Regions from separate parts of the Paenibacillus haidiansis genome, predicted to be linked through region 1. Evidence: riboswitches for the same ligand, from Rfam matches in the RefSeq annotation. Region 1 holds a riboswitch; the other holds the start of a gene.

Region 1 (7,627 bases):
ACTCGGCCAATTTCCGGTAATCGGGGTCCGGGTTGAACATGCCTTCGACCGTCGCCAGCATATAGCCGCTATCCCGGGTTTCGGTCAGCAGCGATTTCAGGTCTTCGTCCGGCGCTTTATCGATCAGCTCATCGAAGGTATCGCCGATTTCGTATATTTTGGCGATTCGCTCCTGCATATCACCTTCGTAAAAGCTGTCCACCCGGTCCGAAAATTGCTCCATCTGGGCCTCTTCCAGCGCAAGCAGCATATGGGAGACCTGCTCCTTGTTAAGCTCATCGGCATGCTCGGCGACAAACCGGAACGCGTCCGGGAGCTTCCCGCTCTCTTGCAGCAGGCTGTCGAATTCGGCGACAAGCTGCGGCGAGCCTGATCCCTCCGCAGCATCACCCCCAGGATTTACAGCGGCATCGTTATTTTCAGTCCCGGAGTTTTGCGTATTTTCCTGAGACGGAGTGTTATTGGGTTTTTCGGAGCCGGACGGGCCGGAGCATGCGGTGAGTGCAAGTACGGCGGATATGGCCAAAGCAATCGTAACCCGGCGTTTATTTATTGGGGTCATCTTAATTCCCTCCCTGAATGTCATATGGTTTGTGTACCTTTAAAACGCAGTATCTAAACGGAATGTTTCATTTTTCATGTATTTTACAATCGGGATAGTGCTAAATGGGATATTACAAAACAATATATTTGGTGACACAGGGAATATTTTAGTCTATAATCAAAAGAAAAATTTTATTGTAACAGTTGATTTGAATTATTAATACAATTGATTCGGGGCGAAAGGTCGGGGGTGGACTAATGATTTCGCTTCAAGAGGTTAGCAAAAGCTATCCGTCCAAGGACGGGTTGTTCGCGGCTGTTCGCTCGGTTTCACTTACGATCGCGGAAGGGAGCATCCACGGGATCATCGGCCCTAGCGGAGCGGGCAAATCGACGCTGCTGCGCATGATGAATGTGCTGGAGCCGCCCGATCAGGGAAGCGTCATTGTCAACGGGCAGGATTTGACCCGGCTTCCGGAAAGCGGCCTGCGGCTGGCCAGGCGGTCCATCGGCATGGTGTTTCAGCAGTTTCATCTGCTGCATAACCGGAGTGTGAGCGGGAATGTATCCGTTCCGCTGGAGCTTGCCGGCATCGATAAAAAGCTGCGCAAGGAACGCGTCCTGGAGTGCCTGCGATTCGTCGGATTGGAGGAGAAGGTCGGGCAATATCCGGCCCGGCTCAGCGGCGGGCAGAAACAGCGGGTGGCGATAGCAAGAGCGCTGGCACACCGCCCGAACGTGCTGCTCTGCGACGAGCCGACCTCCTCGCTGGATCCGGCCACGACGGCGGAAATCCTGGAGGTACTCCGCCACATCAACGAAACGCTTGGCGTCACGATCGTGATCGTAACGCACGAGATGGAGGTCGTCAGAGAAATCTGCGATTACGTGTCCGTAATGGAACAGGGGCGGCTGACCGACGGCTTCGCTCTGGAGAAACGGGAGCGGCCGGGCCGGGAAACGGCCCGGCGGACTCCGTCCTACCGGGAGCAATTGCTCGGGAAGGCGGGGATGCGGGATGTTTGATTTTGCTCTGATGCTGGAGAAATTCATGGAATACCGCGCTCAAATCGGCGAAGCGGTCGGGGAGACGTTTCTGATGGTCGGCATCTCGCTGGCGGCGGCGGTCCTGCTTGGGCTGCCGCTCGGAACGATGCTGTTTCTCACCGCCAAGGGCCAGCTCCGTGAGAACCGCACCTGGTCGGCGATCCTGAACGGATTCGTGAATGTGGTCCGGTCGTTCCCGTTCTTGCTGCTCGTCGTTTTCATGATTCCCCTGACGCGATTTCTCGTCGGGACGGCGATCGGAACGGTCGCGGCTTCGGTACCCCTGGGGGTTGTCTCCATCGCGATTTATGCCAGGCAGGTGGAGCAATCGCTGCTCGAGGTGCCGCGGGGTGTAATCGAGGCGGGACTGGCGATGGGCGCTTCGAAGCTGGAGATCGTTTACAAGTTTCTTTATGTGGAAGCACGCTCGGGGCTTGTGCTCGGCCTGACCACCTCAACGATCAGCTTCATATCGTACTCCACGGTCATGGGCGTCGTGGGCGGCGGCGGGGTCGGCGATTTCGCCATCCGTTACGGTTATCAGCGGTTTGAGACCGAATTGATGGCCGCGGTCATCATTCTGATGATCATTTTGGTACAGTTGATTCAAGTTGCCGGCAGCATGATTTCAAGATGGCTGGACAAAAGGTAACGCGGAAAAAGAGACTTGAAGTTGAGAAAAAGTTATAGAAATCAAATACGGAGAGGTGCTTGGAGATGAATAAAAAATGGATGCTGGGGCTGCTTGCCCTGCTGCTCGTCGTTTTGGCCGGTTGCGGAAACGGAAACGGAAACGCCGCGAACAATAGTGCTCAGGAACCGTCGGGAAATTCCGCGACTGCGGAAGGGGCGGGGAACCAGGAAGTAACGCTGAAAGTGGCTACGCTGATTCCGCCGATGACGGATATTCTGGAACTGATTAAGCCGCAGCTTAAAGAGGAAGGCATTAATCTGGAACTGGTGGTGCTGTCGGATAACATCCAGCCGAATGACGCGCTGGCGAATAAGGAAGTGGATGCGAACTTTTTCCAGCATGTTCCTTACATGAATCAATATAATGAAAGTACCGGCAGCGAACTGGTGCCCGTACAGCCCGTATACCATGCCGTTTACGGCGCTTACTCCAAACGCTTCAAGTCGATGGAAGAACTGCCGGACGGTGCGACGGTCGCCATCGCCAACGATCCTTCCAATACCGGGCGCTCGCTCGTTATGCTGGAGAAAGCCGGCTATATCAAGCTGAAGGAAGGCGTCGGTATCAACGCCACCGTTGCGGATATTACCGAGAATCCGCATAAATATAAATTCGAGGAAGTCGATTTGCTGATGCTGGCCCGGATGCTGGATGACGCCGATCTGGCGCTCATGACTCCGGCTTATGCCAGCCCGCTCGGTTTGACGCCGAAGAAGGACGCTCTGCTGACCGAAACAACGGAATCGGAGTTTGCGATTACTTTGGTGGCGCGGGAAGACAACAAGGATTCCGAGCCGATTCGCAAGTTGGCGGAGGCCATTTCCGGTCCGGAAGTGAAACAATTCCTGGCTGAGAATTACAGTGAAATCGCGATTCCGGCGTTCGAATAATTCACTATCAAAAATTTAGCAGGTTACAAAACGAAAATCTAATGCTATAATGGATGAAAACATGGTTGGTTTTCATAAAACTAGTCATCATCGTTTTCAATGTGACGTATTTTACAGTGTTAAGCGGTGTGGCGCGCTACTATGAAAGCAACCCATAAAATAAAAACAAATTTGATATGAATATGGATCTTCGGGGTAAGGTGAAATTCCTGACCGGCGGTGATGGTTGTCCTCCAGGACGGCCTTAGCCCGCGACTCGCCGTTCGCGTTTTTTGAACGGCGACTGACTTGGTGCAATTCCAAGGCCGACGGTACAGTCCGGATGGGAGAAGATCAAAGATGGGCATGCGGCAAAGCTATATGCTTTTTTCGCGAGCTTATTTGATCAGCCCCCGTTTATGTTGACCTGATGCGTCAATGGCGGGGGCTTTCTGCGTAGACCCCATATTCAAGAAGGAGTCGGGAATATGGAAAATGCATCAAGTGTCAGAGTTCAAGTCGGTCCGGCCGTTTCCGAGCCGAAGTCGCGGGCGAAGAGCGGTTTCTGGCTGGTTGTGCTGGGGGCCGCCCTGTGGGGCGTAGACCCGCTGTTTCGCCTTATTTTGCTGAAGTCGATCACCTCGGCGCAAATCGTCCTTGTGGAGCATATCATCATCGCCTTGTGCATGGCGCCGGTTTTGTGGAAGAACCGCCGCGAGCTGAAAACCGTCGGCTGGAAGCAGGTCGGGGCGTTGCTCTTTATCTCCTGGGGAGGCTCCGCGATCGCCACGATCCTGTTCACAATGGGACTGGGAAGCGGGGATGCCAACGCCGTATTGCTGCTGCAGAAGCTGCAGCCTTTGTTCGCGATCGTAATGGCCAGAATTCTGCTAAAGGAATCGCTGCCGCGCCGCTTCGGTTTTCTGTTTATAATTGCTCTCATCGGCACTTATCTGCTCACCTTCGGCTTTACCGTTCCGTTCGGACACTGGAACAATTTCGTTCAGGTCGGAAGTCTGCTGTCGCTCGGCGCCGCCGCGCTATGGGGCGGATCGACGGTCATGGGCCGCCTGATGGTCGGGGAAATGAAGTACGAGACGGTGACCTCGCTGCGCTTTATTCTGGCGCTGCCGCTGCTGGCCGGACTCGCATGGCATGAAGGGGCCGCCTGGAATTTGCCTTCCGGCGGGGCCGCCATGGCCGCCTTCTCGCTGAATATGCTGGGGCAGGCGTTGTTGCCGGGGCTGCTCAGCATCCTGGTATACTATAAAGGACTGACGACGACCAAGGCGTCGGTGGCTACGCTTGCCGAGCTGAGCTTCCCGATGGTGGGCGTGCTGCTGAACTGGATCGCATTCAACCAGATCATCACGGTGGCTCAGGCGGTCGGATTCGTTCTGATCTGGGCGGCGCTGTTCGCCATCTCCAGACAAAACAGCCCGACCCCGGCCTAACTCGCGAAAGTTCTGCAATCCATAAACAAGGCTTCCGGATATAACAATGCCGGGAGCCTTTTTGTTTTTTATAGCGGATTCAACCCTTTCAACCCTATTGTCGAAAAAGAAGGAATTTAAGGCAATTGCAGCGAAAAACCAGAGGATATACGGAAGAGAAACGGATGATTGATACATGATGCTGTTCAATTTGGATATGAAAACGGTATTCGTTCTGCTCGCGCTCGGCCATTTGTTTACCGTGCTGCTCATCACCGCGTACCGAAAAGGGCAGCCGCGGGATGCGGCGGTGAATAGCTTTTACGCATACGGCCACGATGCCGGCGACGACGCGCTGCGGGATCTCGCGGCCAAAATGCGCGAAAAGCTGCGGGAAGCCGATTTGCTCGGCCGCTACGGGGGCGACGAATTCGCCATTATGCTGCCGGGGGCCGACGAGCAGGCATCGGCCGGCTTTGCCGAAGCGCTGCGGCTTTCCGTGGAGCAAGGCGGCGAAGGGCTGCCGCTGGCTTACTCGATCAGCATGGGCGTTGTCACGACGGTGCCGACCCCCGGCGTCCCGCTGGAGCGGCTTTACAAATCTAGCGACATCGCGCTGTATCGGGCCAAGCAGGGAGGAAGAAACCGGGTCGCCCGCGGCCGGATCGACGGGATGGCGGAGAGAGTGATGGAATAAATATCAGATTATAATATCGATAGATGGCTTCGCCCTTTTATTACTAAGGAGTGAGGCCATTTAAGTTTTGCCGGGAAGGAATCCAAAAATAGTGGAACTTTTCCCAATCAGCGTTCCCTTATGTCCTGGAATTATAGGTACTATAATTATGTATGCGGTTACAAAAAAGCCGACGAAACGAATAAAAAAGGGGGAGCAAGTTTGAAGCCTATGAAAAGTATGAAACGTGTTTTGGCCGGAATTTCCGCCACGCTTCTGATGACATCGGTTCTTGCAGCATGCGGTGGAAACACAACTTCGAATTCTTCCAGTCCAAGCAATTCGGCCCCATCAACCAATACGGCGGGGACTGAAACAAAGAGCGACGGCTCGAAGGTTACCATCAATCTCTGGAGCTTTACGGACGAAATTCCGAACATGACCCAAAAGTATCTGGAGACGCATCCCGACGCCAATGTGGAATTCAAAACAACGATTATTGCCACAACTGAAGGCGCTTACCAGCCTGCTCTTGACCAGGCCCTAGCCGCCGGCGGTAAAGACGCTCCGGACATTTATGCGGCCGAAGCGGCGTTCGTCCTCAAGTACACGCAAGGCGACGCATCCGACTATGCCGCCAATTATGCGGATCTAGGCCTTGACGACCAAATGGTCAAGGATGCGGGCATTGCCCAATACTCGGTTGATATCGGCAGCAAAGAAGGCCAGTTGAAGGCCCTCGGTTATCAAGCGACCGGCGGAGCCTTTATCTATCGCCGCTCGATTGCCAAGGATGTCTTTGGCACGGACGATCCGGCGACGATCAAGAATGAAGTGGGGCCCGGCTGGGATAAGTTCTTTGGAGCGGCCGAGAAGCTGAAAGCCAAAGGATACGGCATCGTATCCGGCGACGGCGATATGTGGCATGCGATCGAGAACAGTTCCGACCAAGGCTGGATTGTCGATGGAAAGCTTCATATTGATCCGAAGCGCGAAGAGTTCCTGGATCTCTCCAAGAAACTGAAAGACAACGGCTATCACAACGATACCCAAGACTGGCAGGAAGCCTGGTTCGCTGATATGTCCGGCAGTGGTCCTCAACCGATCTTCGGTTTCTTCGGTCCGGCTTGGCTCATTAACTATACAATGGGTCCTCAAGTAAAAGACACGAATGGCGACTGGGCCGTTACCGAGCCGCCGACAGGGTTCTTCTGGGGCGGTACCTGGCTGCTGGCCAACAAAGACGTTGCCAAGGACGACGCCAAGAAACAGGCGGTTGCGGACTTTATCAAATGGGTGACGCTCGATACTTCCGAAACTGGGCTCCAGTATTACTGGGCTAACGGCACGATGAAGGAAGGCGAGCAAGGTACGAAGGACAGCGTTGCCTCCTCCGTCGTTATGTCGAAATCCAACGGCGAAATTGAATTGCTGGGCGGCCAGAACATGTTCGACGTGTTCGTTCCGGCTAATGCCAACGCTTCCGGTAAGAACTTGACTCAGTACGACGAAACGATCAACAAGCTATGGCGCGATCAAGTACGCGAATACACCGCCGGCAACAAGTCGCGCGATGATGCAATCGCCACCTTTAAGCAGCAGGTCAAAGACCAGCTTAACATCGAAAGCGAATAAGAAGAAGCGGAGGGGCGGGGGTTACCCCGCCTCTTCATATCAACCAAAGAGGTGAGAGCATGCGCCGCAAAGGTGTGAACTATTCGAAATACGGCTATATCTTTACCTTACCGTTTGTCCTGGCGTTTCTGGTTTTCTCGCTGTATCCGATTATATATACAGCAGTCATCGGGTTCACCAATATGCAGGGAATCATACCGAAGCCGCTTCAAATTCTGGATAATCCTTTTCAAAATTTCAAAGATCTCATCTTTGATAACGCCTCGTTCAGGAAGTCTCTGGTCAATACGGGGTTGCTTTGGATTACCAACTTTATCCCCCAAATCATTCTGGCGCTTCTGCTCACGGCATGGTTCACGAATAAGCGCCTCAACATAAAGGGACAAGGTGCTTTTAAAGTTTTGCTTTATATGCCGAATATCATCACTGCGAGTACGATCGCGGTGCTTTTCAGCACGTTGTTTGCCTATCCGATGGGTCCGGTAAACAGTTTGTTTCAATCGCTGGGATGGACCGACGCCCCGGTCTTCTTTCTTCAGGATAAGACGACAGCACGCGGCATTGTGTCGTTCATCCAGTTCTGGATGTGGTACGGCAACACCATGATCATTCTGATCGCAGGCGTGATGGGCATAAATCCCGCCCTCTTCGAGTCTGCGGCAATCGACGGCGCAAACGGCTGGCAAACCTTCTTCCGCATTACGCTGCCGAGCCTCCGTACAATCCTGCT
Region 2 (7,627 bases), on a different contig from region 1:
TTTCACTGATCGAAATTTGGTTAATGTCGATCTCCGCCTTGTCGATCAAATGCAGCAGAAGGTCCAGCGGTCCTTCGAAAGTTTCCAGCTTATATAATACTGTCGTCAATGAATATCCTCCACCCGTAGCATACATAGCTTTATAAAGAAAATGCAGTACCCGCAAAAAAGGGTACTACATTAAATAAGCACTATTTTAGCTGATTCGTCAAGTTCGCCATTTCAATCGCCGACATCGCGGCGTCGTATCCTTTATTGCCGGCTTTGGTTCCAGAGCGCTCGATCGCCTGCTCGATATTCTCGGTCGTTACAACGCCAAAAATCGTCGGAACGCCGGTTTTCAGCCCGATGGCCGCTACCCCTTTGGCCACTTCATTGCAAACGTAATCGTAATGCGAGGTGGAGCCGCGGATCACGGTGCCAAGCGTAATGACCGCGTCATAGTTCCCGCTCTCGGCCAGCCTCTGGGCGGCGAAGGGGATTTCGAACGCTCCCGGCACCCAAGCGACGCTGATCTCTTCGTCCTTGACGCCGTGGCGCTTCAAAGCGTCCAGCGCGCCGCCAAGCAGCTTGCTCGTAATAAATTCATTGAACCGGCCTACGACAATCGCGTATTTTAACCCGTTTGAGACCAAATTTCCTTCAAATACATTCATCATCTGATTTCTTCCTTTCGTGTTCCGATTGATTTTTTATTAAACCTCGGCCGACTCGTTCTGCTCCAGGTCGTCGAATTTCAGCAGATGGCCGAGCTTGGCCTGCTTGGTGTGCAAATATTTCGTATTGTCCTCGTTTTCCTTCATTTGCAGCGGTACGCGTTCGACAACTTCCAGGCCGTAGCCTTCCAAGCCTTTAATCTTGCGGGGATTGTTGGTCAAAAGCCGGATTTTGCGGACGCCAAGGTCCTTTAAAATCTGGGCGCCGATCCCGTAATCCCTGAGATCCGGGGGGAAGCCGAGCTGGAGGTTCGCGTCGACCGTATCGAAGCCCTGCTCCTGAAGCTTATACGCCTTCAATTTGTTGACGAGGCCGATGCCGCGTCCTTCCTGGCGCATATACAGCAGCACGCCCCGGCCTTCCTGCTCAATCTGCCGCAAAGCCGCTTCAAATTGCGGACCGCAATCGCAGCGGTGCGAATGAAACACATCCCCGGTGAGGCATTCCGAATGCACCCGCACCAACACCGGCTCATCTCCGGAGATTTCGCCTTTGACGAGGGCGACATGCTCCTTCGTATCCACATCGTTAGTATAAGCTACGGCCCGGAATACGCCGTAATCGGTCGGCATCCGGACCTCCACCTCCCGGTTGACGAGCTTTTCCTTCTCGTTGCGGTAATGGATCAGGTCCTTGATGCTGATCAGCTTGAGATCGAATTGTTCGGCGATCTCAACCAGATCGGGAAGCCGCGCCATCGTTCCGTCTTCCTTGATCACCTCACAGATGACGCCGGCCGGGTAGGCCCCGCACATCCGCGCCAGATCCACGGCGGCTTCTGTATGGCCCGCTCTCCGCAAAACGCCGCCCTTCTTGGCGATCAGCGGGAACATGTGGCCGGGACGGCGGAAATCGGCGGGCTTGGCCTCCGGATCGAGCAGCCCGCGAACGGTCAAAGAGCGCTCGTAGGCTGATATACCGGTCGTCGTATCCCGATGATCGATAGAGACGGTGAACGCCGTTCCGTGGTTATCGGTATTTTGCGCCACCATCGGCTGCAGCTCCAGCTCCTCGGCCCGCTCCTGCGTGATCGGAAGACACACGAGTCCGCGCCCCTGGGTAATCATGAAATTGATGACCTCCGGCGTGGCCTTTTCGGCCAGGGCGACGAAGTCTCCTTCGTTCTCGCGGTCCTCATCATCGACCACAATAATGACCTTGCCGCGCATCAGTTCATAAATCGCTTCCTCCACGCGGTCCAGTTGAATATCGCTCATCGTATTTCCCCCTTTTACATCAACATATCAATCCGTTATTTCCTTTTACGCAAAACCGTGCTTCGACAGGAACTCCATATCGATGCCGCCCGGTTTGTTCCCCGGCGCCGCTTGATCATGCTCCTGGCCGCCTCCGGCTTTTCCGTATTTCAGCAAATGCTCCACATACTTGCCCAAAATATCGCATTCGATATTTACCGTATCGCCCTGCCGTTTATAGGCGAGCACCGTTTCCGCCAGCGTATGGGGGATGATCGACACGGAAAACCGCCCCTCCCCCGCTTGCACCACGGTCAGGCTGATCCCGTCCACGGTAATCGAACCTTGGGGAATAATATATTTGAACAACCCCGGGTTGGCGGGAGCTATCTCAAAGACGACGGCGTTTTGATCCCGGGACGTGCTTACAATTGTTCCGGTTCCGTCCACATGCCCTTGTACGATATGCCCGCCGAACCGGCCGCCGGCCGCCATGGCCCGCTCCAGATTCACCTTGCTGCCCGGCTTCAAATCCTTCAAATTCGAATGCCGGTAGGTTTGCGGCATGACGTCGACGTGGAACGAAGTTCTGTCAAAGGAGGTGGCCGTAAGACAGACGCCGTTGATGGCAATGCTGTCCCCCAGCTGTAAACCTTCCGTAACCACACCGGCCGAAATGCCGAGCACCATCGCTTCTCCTTTGCGGCTGATCGACTTCATCGTGCCGATCTCCTCGATAAGTCCTGTAAACATTAAGCTTCACCCCCCATTATTCCGAGGTACTTTCATCCATACCTAAGCTTTCGGCCCAAACCGGCTTCCCCTTGATACAGATGTTGTCGCCGATTTGGCTCACTTCCAGCTCCGATAAAGAAACGGCGTCCCGCATTTTCTCGTATCCCTCGAATACAAAGCTTCCCGGAGCTTCCGGCCCGCCGATCAGCTTCGGAGCGACGAACATGACGAGCTCGTCAACCAGTTGTTCCTCTAGCAGAGACCCGTTCAACCGCCCGCCGCCTTCCACCAGCACGGAGGCGATTTCGCGCCGCCCGAGTTCTTTTAAAGCAAGCCTTAAGTCGACCTTCGGGCCCGGTCCGCAGGGAATCACTTCAATTCCGCGGCCGCTTATAACTTCCGCCTTAGTCTTATCCGCCGCCTCCGTCGTAAACAGCAGCGTCGGAGCAAGTCCGTCGGTCAGCACTTTGCTCGTCTCGGGGATCTTGAGCGTCGAATCGACGACGATCCGCACCGGCGATAGTCCGGGAACCGGAAGCCTTGTCGTCAATTGCGGATCGTCCGCAATGACCGTGCCGACGCCGACCATGATGCCCTGATGGCGATGACGCATCGTGTGGACAATACTCCGCGACGCTTCGTTCGAGATCCACTTGCTGTCTCCGGTTCGGGAAGCGATTTTGCCGTCCAGCGTGCTGGCGGTTTTGACTGTGATGTATGGAAGACCTGTCGTAATTAACTTGATGAACATTTTGTTCAGTTTAACGGCCCGGTCCCGCAGAACGCCGACTTCGACCTCGATGCCCCGGTCTCTTAGCATGGCGGTTCCCCGCCCGGCGACTTGCGGATTGGGATCCTCGCAGGCGATGACAACCCTGGCCACCTTCTCCCGGATCAACCGCTCTGCGCAGGGCGGGGTCAGCCCGTAATGGCTGCACGGCTCAAGCGTCACGTACACCGTGCTTCCTTCCGCGAGCGGCCCGGCCATATTGAGCGCGTGTACTTCCGCATGCGGCGTACCCCTTTTCAAATGCGTCCCCAGGCCGACGACCGCCCCGTCCCTTACCACCACCGCTCCGACCACCGGGTTGATCCCGGTTTGTCCCTGAGCGCGCTCCGCCATTTGCAGAGCCAGATCCATATAGTATTCGTCGTCGATCGCGTGCAATTTACTCCCTCCCAAAACGGTGACATTCATCCTAACGCAAAAAAACCCGCCGGAGCATTCCGGCAGGGTATCTGAGAGATATATACGCGAATAAGCAAAACCGGGACTACCTGAGTAATGTCATGCGAAAACACGATCACTCATGCAGTCAGTCATCCTCAAATATTCTCTCTACATCATAGCCGTCCACAGTCATAGCATGTGAAAAGAGTAACATAGTTGAGGCATCCGTTTTGTTGTCAAAACACACCCGTAGTTTGTACACGTGCGTGTCCCGCGTCTCCTTCTCCCATCCAGACTATACTGTCGGTCCCGGAATCTCACCGGCTCAGCCGCATGCAGCCATGTCTGCTGCAAACGGGTCACGGACTCGTGCTTGCCCGGTTTCCGTATTCGGATCACCCAAGCGAGCCATCACCGTCGGTAGGGAATTTCACCCAACCCCGAAGGAATGCATATTGAATTCATTGTTGCATGTTTGTTGCTTGCACCCCGAATGTTATCACTAACCCCTACAAAAATCAAGGACATTCCCCACGGCCTTCCCCGGAATAAAAATGCAGCCCCTGTGCGAAACTAACTTCGGAAGCGATTCAAACACCCAAAATCATATACGGCTCAGGAGGTATACATTCGTGGCAAAACCAGACGACCGCTCCGATAATGTGGAAAAACTTCAAAGCAGCATTCAAAATACGATCCGCAATTTCCGGGAAGGCGAAGATTATTTGAGTGAACATGCCGATGAAATCAGCGGAGAAGAGAAGCATCAAATCGAGCAAAAGAACGAAAAGCGCCTGGACGCGATCCGGGGCTTCCGTGAGGAAGTCAAGGACGAGGCGGCCAACCGCGAATCGTAAGCTCATTCATAGAGCACAAACAAGGCCGGGCAGCATGAACGAAACGTCCATCTGACCGGCCTTTTTGTGCTCTAACGGCTCGTGAATTAGAAATAAATGTAAACTCTACAGTTATTTCGGCTTCGAAAGCCGCATAGCGCAGATTAACTGGAAAAACTGCAGCTAATTCGGGGGTTATTGTTATTTCGAGTCAATTCCGTTCCAAATAACTGCAAGTTTTCCATCTATTTTGACACAAGAGTCCCTTTCCGCAAAAATAAATGGATGTTCTCCAGTTAATTCAATGCTTTGCCTTATCCGTTCTTGCGTCCTATTCGTCCCAAACGCTCACTTCTTGCATTTTGTCGCCGGGGCGGATTTGATCGACTAATTCCATGCCGGAAGTCACTTTGCCGAAAACGGTATGAACGCCGTTCAAATGCGGCTGCGGCTCGTATACGATGAAGAACTGGCTGCCGCCCGTATCCTTGCCCGCATGCGCCATGGACAATACGCCGCGCTCATGCTTGGTAACATTGGTATCCGTTTCGCATTTGATCGTGTACCCCGGCCCGCCGGTTCCGTTGCCGATCGGGCAGCCGCCTTGGGCGACAAAGCCCGGAATGACGCGGTGGAATGTCAGCCCGTTATAAAAGCCGGAGTTGGCCAATTTCTCAAAGTTGGCTACCGTTCCCGGCGCTTCTTCGGGCAGGAATTGAATCTCCACTACTCCGCCTTTTTCCAATACGATTTTCCCTTTTTTCATATAGGTCACTTCCTTCTTCGATATCATCCTTATTGCTTCGAGACAAACCTATTCCAGTTTACTATGAAATGCCTTCGGTAGCAAAATAATCAGTTCAAAAAGGCGGCATCTTCGGGACCAAGGTTTAACCTTCGTTCCAAAAGATGCCGCCAATCGCCGCTTTAACGTACAGCCTTATTGCCTTATTTATAAGACGGCTGCTTCGCGATCCGCTCCGGAATGACGTCGCATGCCGTAATGTCCTGAAGCGTCTCGCGCTTCACCACGAGGTCGCTTTGCCCGTTTTGGACAAACACGACCGCCGGACGGCGAATCCGGTTGTAATTGCTGGCCATGGCATAGTTGTATGCTCCCGTGCAGGACACGGCAAGCAGGTCGCCGGAGTTCACCTTCGGCAGTTCCAGATCCCAGATCAGCATATCGCCGCTCTCGCAGCATTTGCCCGCGATCGATACCGTTTCTTCGGCCGCGTCCAGCGCGCGGTTCGCCAGCATGCCTTCATATTTGGATTCGTACAGGGCCGGACGCGGATTGTCCGTCATCCCGCCGTCGACGGCAACGTATTTGCGCACGCCGGGAATATTCTTGCTCGTGCCGACCGTGTACAGCGTGGTGCCGGCGTCCCCGACAATGCTGCGGCCCGGTTCGACCCAAATTTCCGGAAGCTGCGGATAGGCGCCGGCGAAGGATGATTTCACCGCGTCCGTAATCGCCTTCACGTACTCCGAAACCTGCAGCGGCGCATCCTCCGCCGTATAGCGGATGCCGAAGCCGCCGCCCAGATTGATCACCTTGAAGATCACATTCAGCTTCTCCTTCACCTGCAGGGAGAAGGCCGCAACCCGCTCCACCGCCATCTGGAAGCCTTCGACCTCGAAGATTTGCGAGCCGATATGGGAATGCAGGCCGAGCAGACGCAGGTTCAAGCTTTGGGACGCTTGCTCCACCGCCTCGAAGGCTGAACCGTTGCCGATATCGAAGCCGAATTTCGAATCCGTCTGGCCCGTGGAAATATATTCATGCGTATGGGCTTCCACGCCCGGAGTCACGCGCAGCAGGATGTTGACCGTCGCGCCTTTCTCGGCGGCCAGAGCTTGCAGCATGGCCAATTCGACGAAATTGTCAACGACGAAACAGCCGATATTGGCTTCGATCGCCATCTCCAATTCTTCAGGTGTCTTGTTGTTCCCGTGAAAATGGATTCGCTGTGCAGGAAAGCCTGCTTCAAGAGCCGTATACAATTCCCCTTCCGAAACGACGTCGAGAGAAAGGCCCTCTTCTTCGGCCAGTCGGCACATCGCCATTACGCAGAACGCCTTGCTGGCGTAGGCCACCTGAAAAGGCAATCCCGACGCCCGAAACGCTTCCATATATTCACGGCATCTTTGCCGGATAAGTGCTTCATCCATGATATACAGCGGGGTTCCGTAAGTTTGTTTCAATTCGATCGTGTCGCATCCGCCGATCTCAAGATGTCCTTTAGGATTGATTTTGCTGGTACCGTGTAAATACATCTATACAGTCCTCCACTTTCAATTTTTCACCAGTATATCAAACAACCAGAGAACTGAAAAATGGATTTTTCAGAATAACATTTGTGTTTTTTACAGGACATGCTTAATTGCGCTCGCCCTGCGGCATTCGCGTATTGTCTCTCGTCTTGTTAAAGGACGGTCTCTGCTTGGAGGTCATCACCGGTACGCGGAACAATATCCCGGCCATCGCCTTTGCATTAAACGGTATAAACGGCCACATGTATGAGGAGTTATACGAACGCTGCAGGCAGAGAAAAATGATGAACGCCGTAATTCCCCCGACCAGCCCCGGGACGCCGAAAATCGCCACCAGGACCAGCATGACCAATCTGGCCACTCGGTTCGCCAAACCGAGCTCATAGCTCGGAGTCGCAAACATCCCGATCGCGGCAACCGCCATATACAGCACGACTTCATTGACGAACAGCCCGGTCTTTACCGCGATATCGCCGACCAGAATCGCCGCGATCAAACCCATCGCAGATGCGAGTGGAGTCGGGGTGTGTACCGCCGCCATGCGCATCAAATCGACGCCGAATTCGATGAACAGAAACTGGGCGATAATCGGGATTTTCGCATTTTTTTCCGGGCCGATAAAATCAAGTGCCGCCGGTTTCAACTCCGGATGGACTACTAGCAGCATCCAGAGCGGGAGCAGAAACAGGGAAGCG

What was found. Region 1 has a riboswitch for FMN ahead of V3851_RS17640 (DMT family transporter). Riboswitches for the same ligand answer to the same signal wherever they lie in the genome.
Region 2: another riboswitch for FMN. It lies ahead of ribD (bifunctional diaminohydroxyphosphoribosylaminopyrimidine deaminase/5-amino-6-(5-phosphoribosylamino)uracil reductase RibD); the one in region 1 lies ahead of V3851_RS17640 (DMT family transporter).

The regions. Positions count from the first base shown of each region.
Region 1 is NZ_JAZHPZ010000009.1:112,629-120,255, reverse strand. Features, by position in the region: gene V3851_RS17660 (hypothetical protein) at 1-562, opposite strand, end outside; gene V3851_RS17655 (methionine ABC transporter ATP-binding protein) at 802-1,569, shown strand; gene V3851_RS17650 (methionine ABC transporter permease) at 1,562-2,242, shown strand; gene V3851_RS17645 (MetQ/NlpA family ABC transporter substrate-binding protein) at 2,308-3,174, shown strand; FMN riboswitch at 3,357-3,512, shown strand; gene V3851_RS17640 (DMT family transporter) at 3,642-4,607, shown strand; gene V3851_RS17635 (GGDEF domain-containing protein) at 4,783-5,283, shown strand; gene V3851_RS17630 (ABC transporter substrate-binding protein) at 5,494-6,897, shown strand; gene V3851_RS17625 (carbohydrate ABC transporter permease) at 6,957-7,627, shown strand, end outside.
Region 2 is NZ_JAZHPZ010000001.1:217,754-225,380, forward strand. Features, by position in the region: gene V3851_RS01045 (segregation and condensation protein A) at 1-136, opposite strand, end outside; gene ribH (6,7-dimethyl-8-ribityllumazine synthase) at 192-659, opposite strand; gene V3851_RS01055 (bifunctional 3,4-dihydroxy-2-butanone-4-phosphate synthase/GTP cyclohydrolase II) at 696-1,934, opposite strand; gene ribE (riboflavin synthase) at 1,980-2,666, opposite strand; gene ribD (bifunctional diaminohydroxyphosphoribosylaminopyrimidine deaminase/5-amino-6-(5-phosphoribosylamino)uracil reductase RibD) at 2,683-3,816, opposite strand; FMN riboswitch at 4,094-4,271, opposite strand; gene tlp (small acid-soluble spore protein Tlp) at 4,452-4,676, shown strand; gene V3851_RS01075 (peptidylprolyl isomerase) at 4,987-5,421, opposite strand; gene lysA (diaminopimelate decarboxylase) at 5,604-6,935, opposite strand; gene V3851_RS01085 (spore germination protein) at 7,039-7,627, opposite strand, start outside.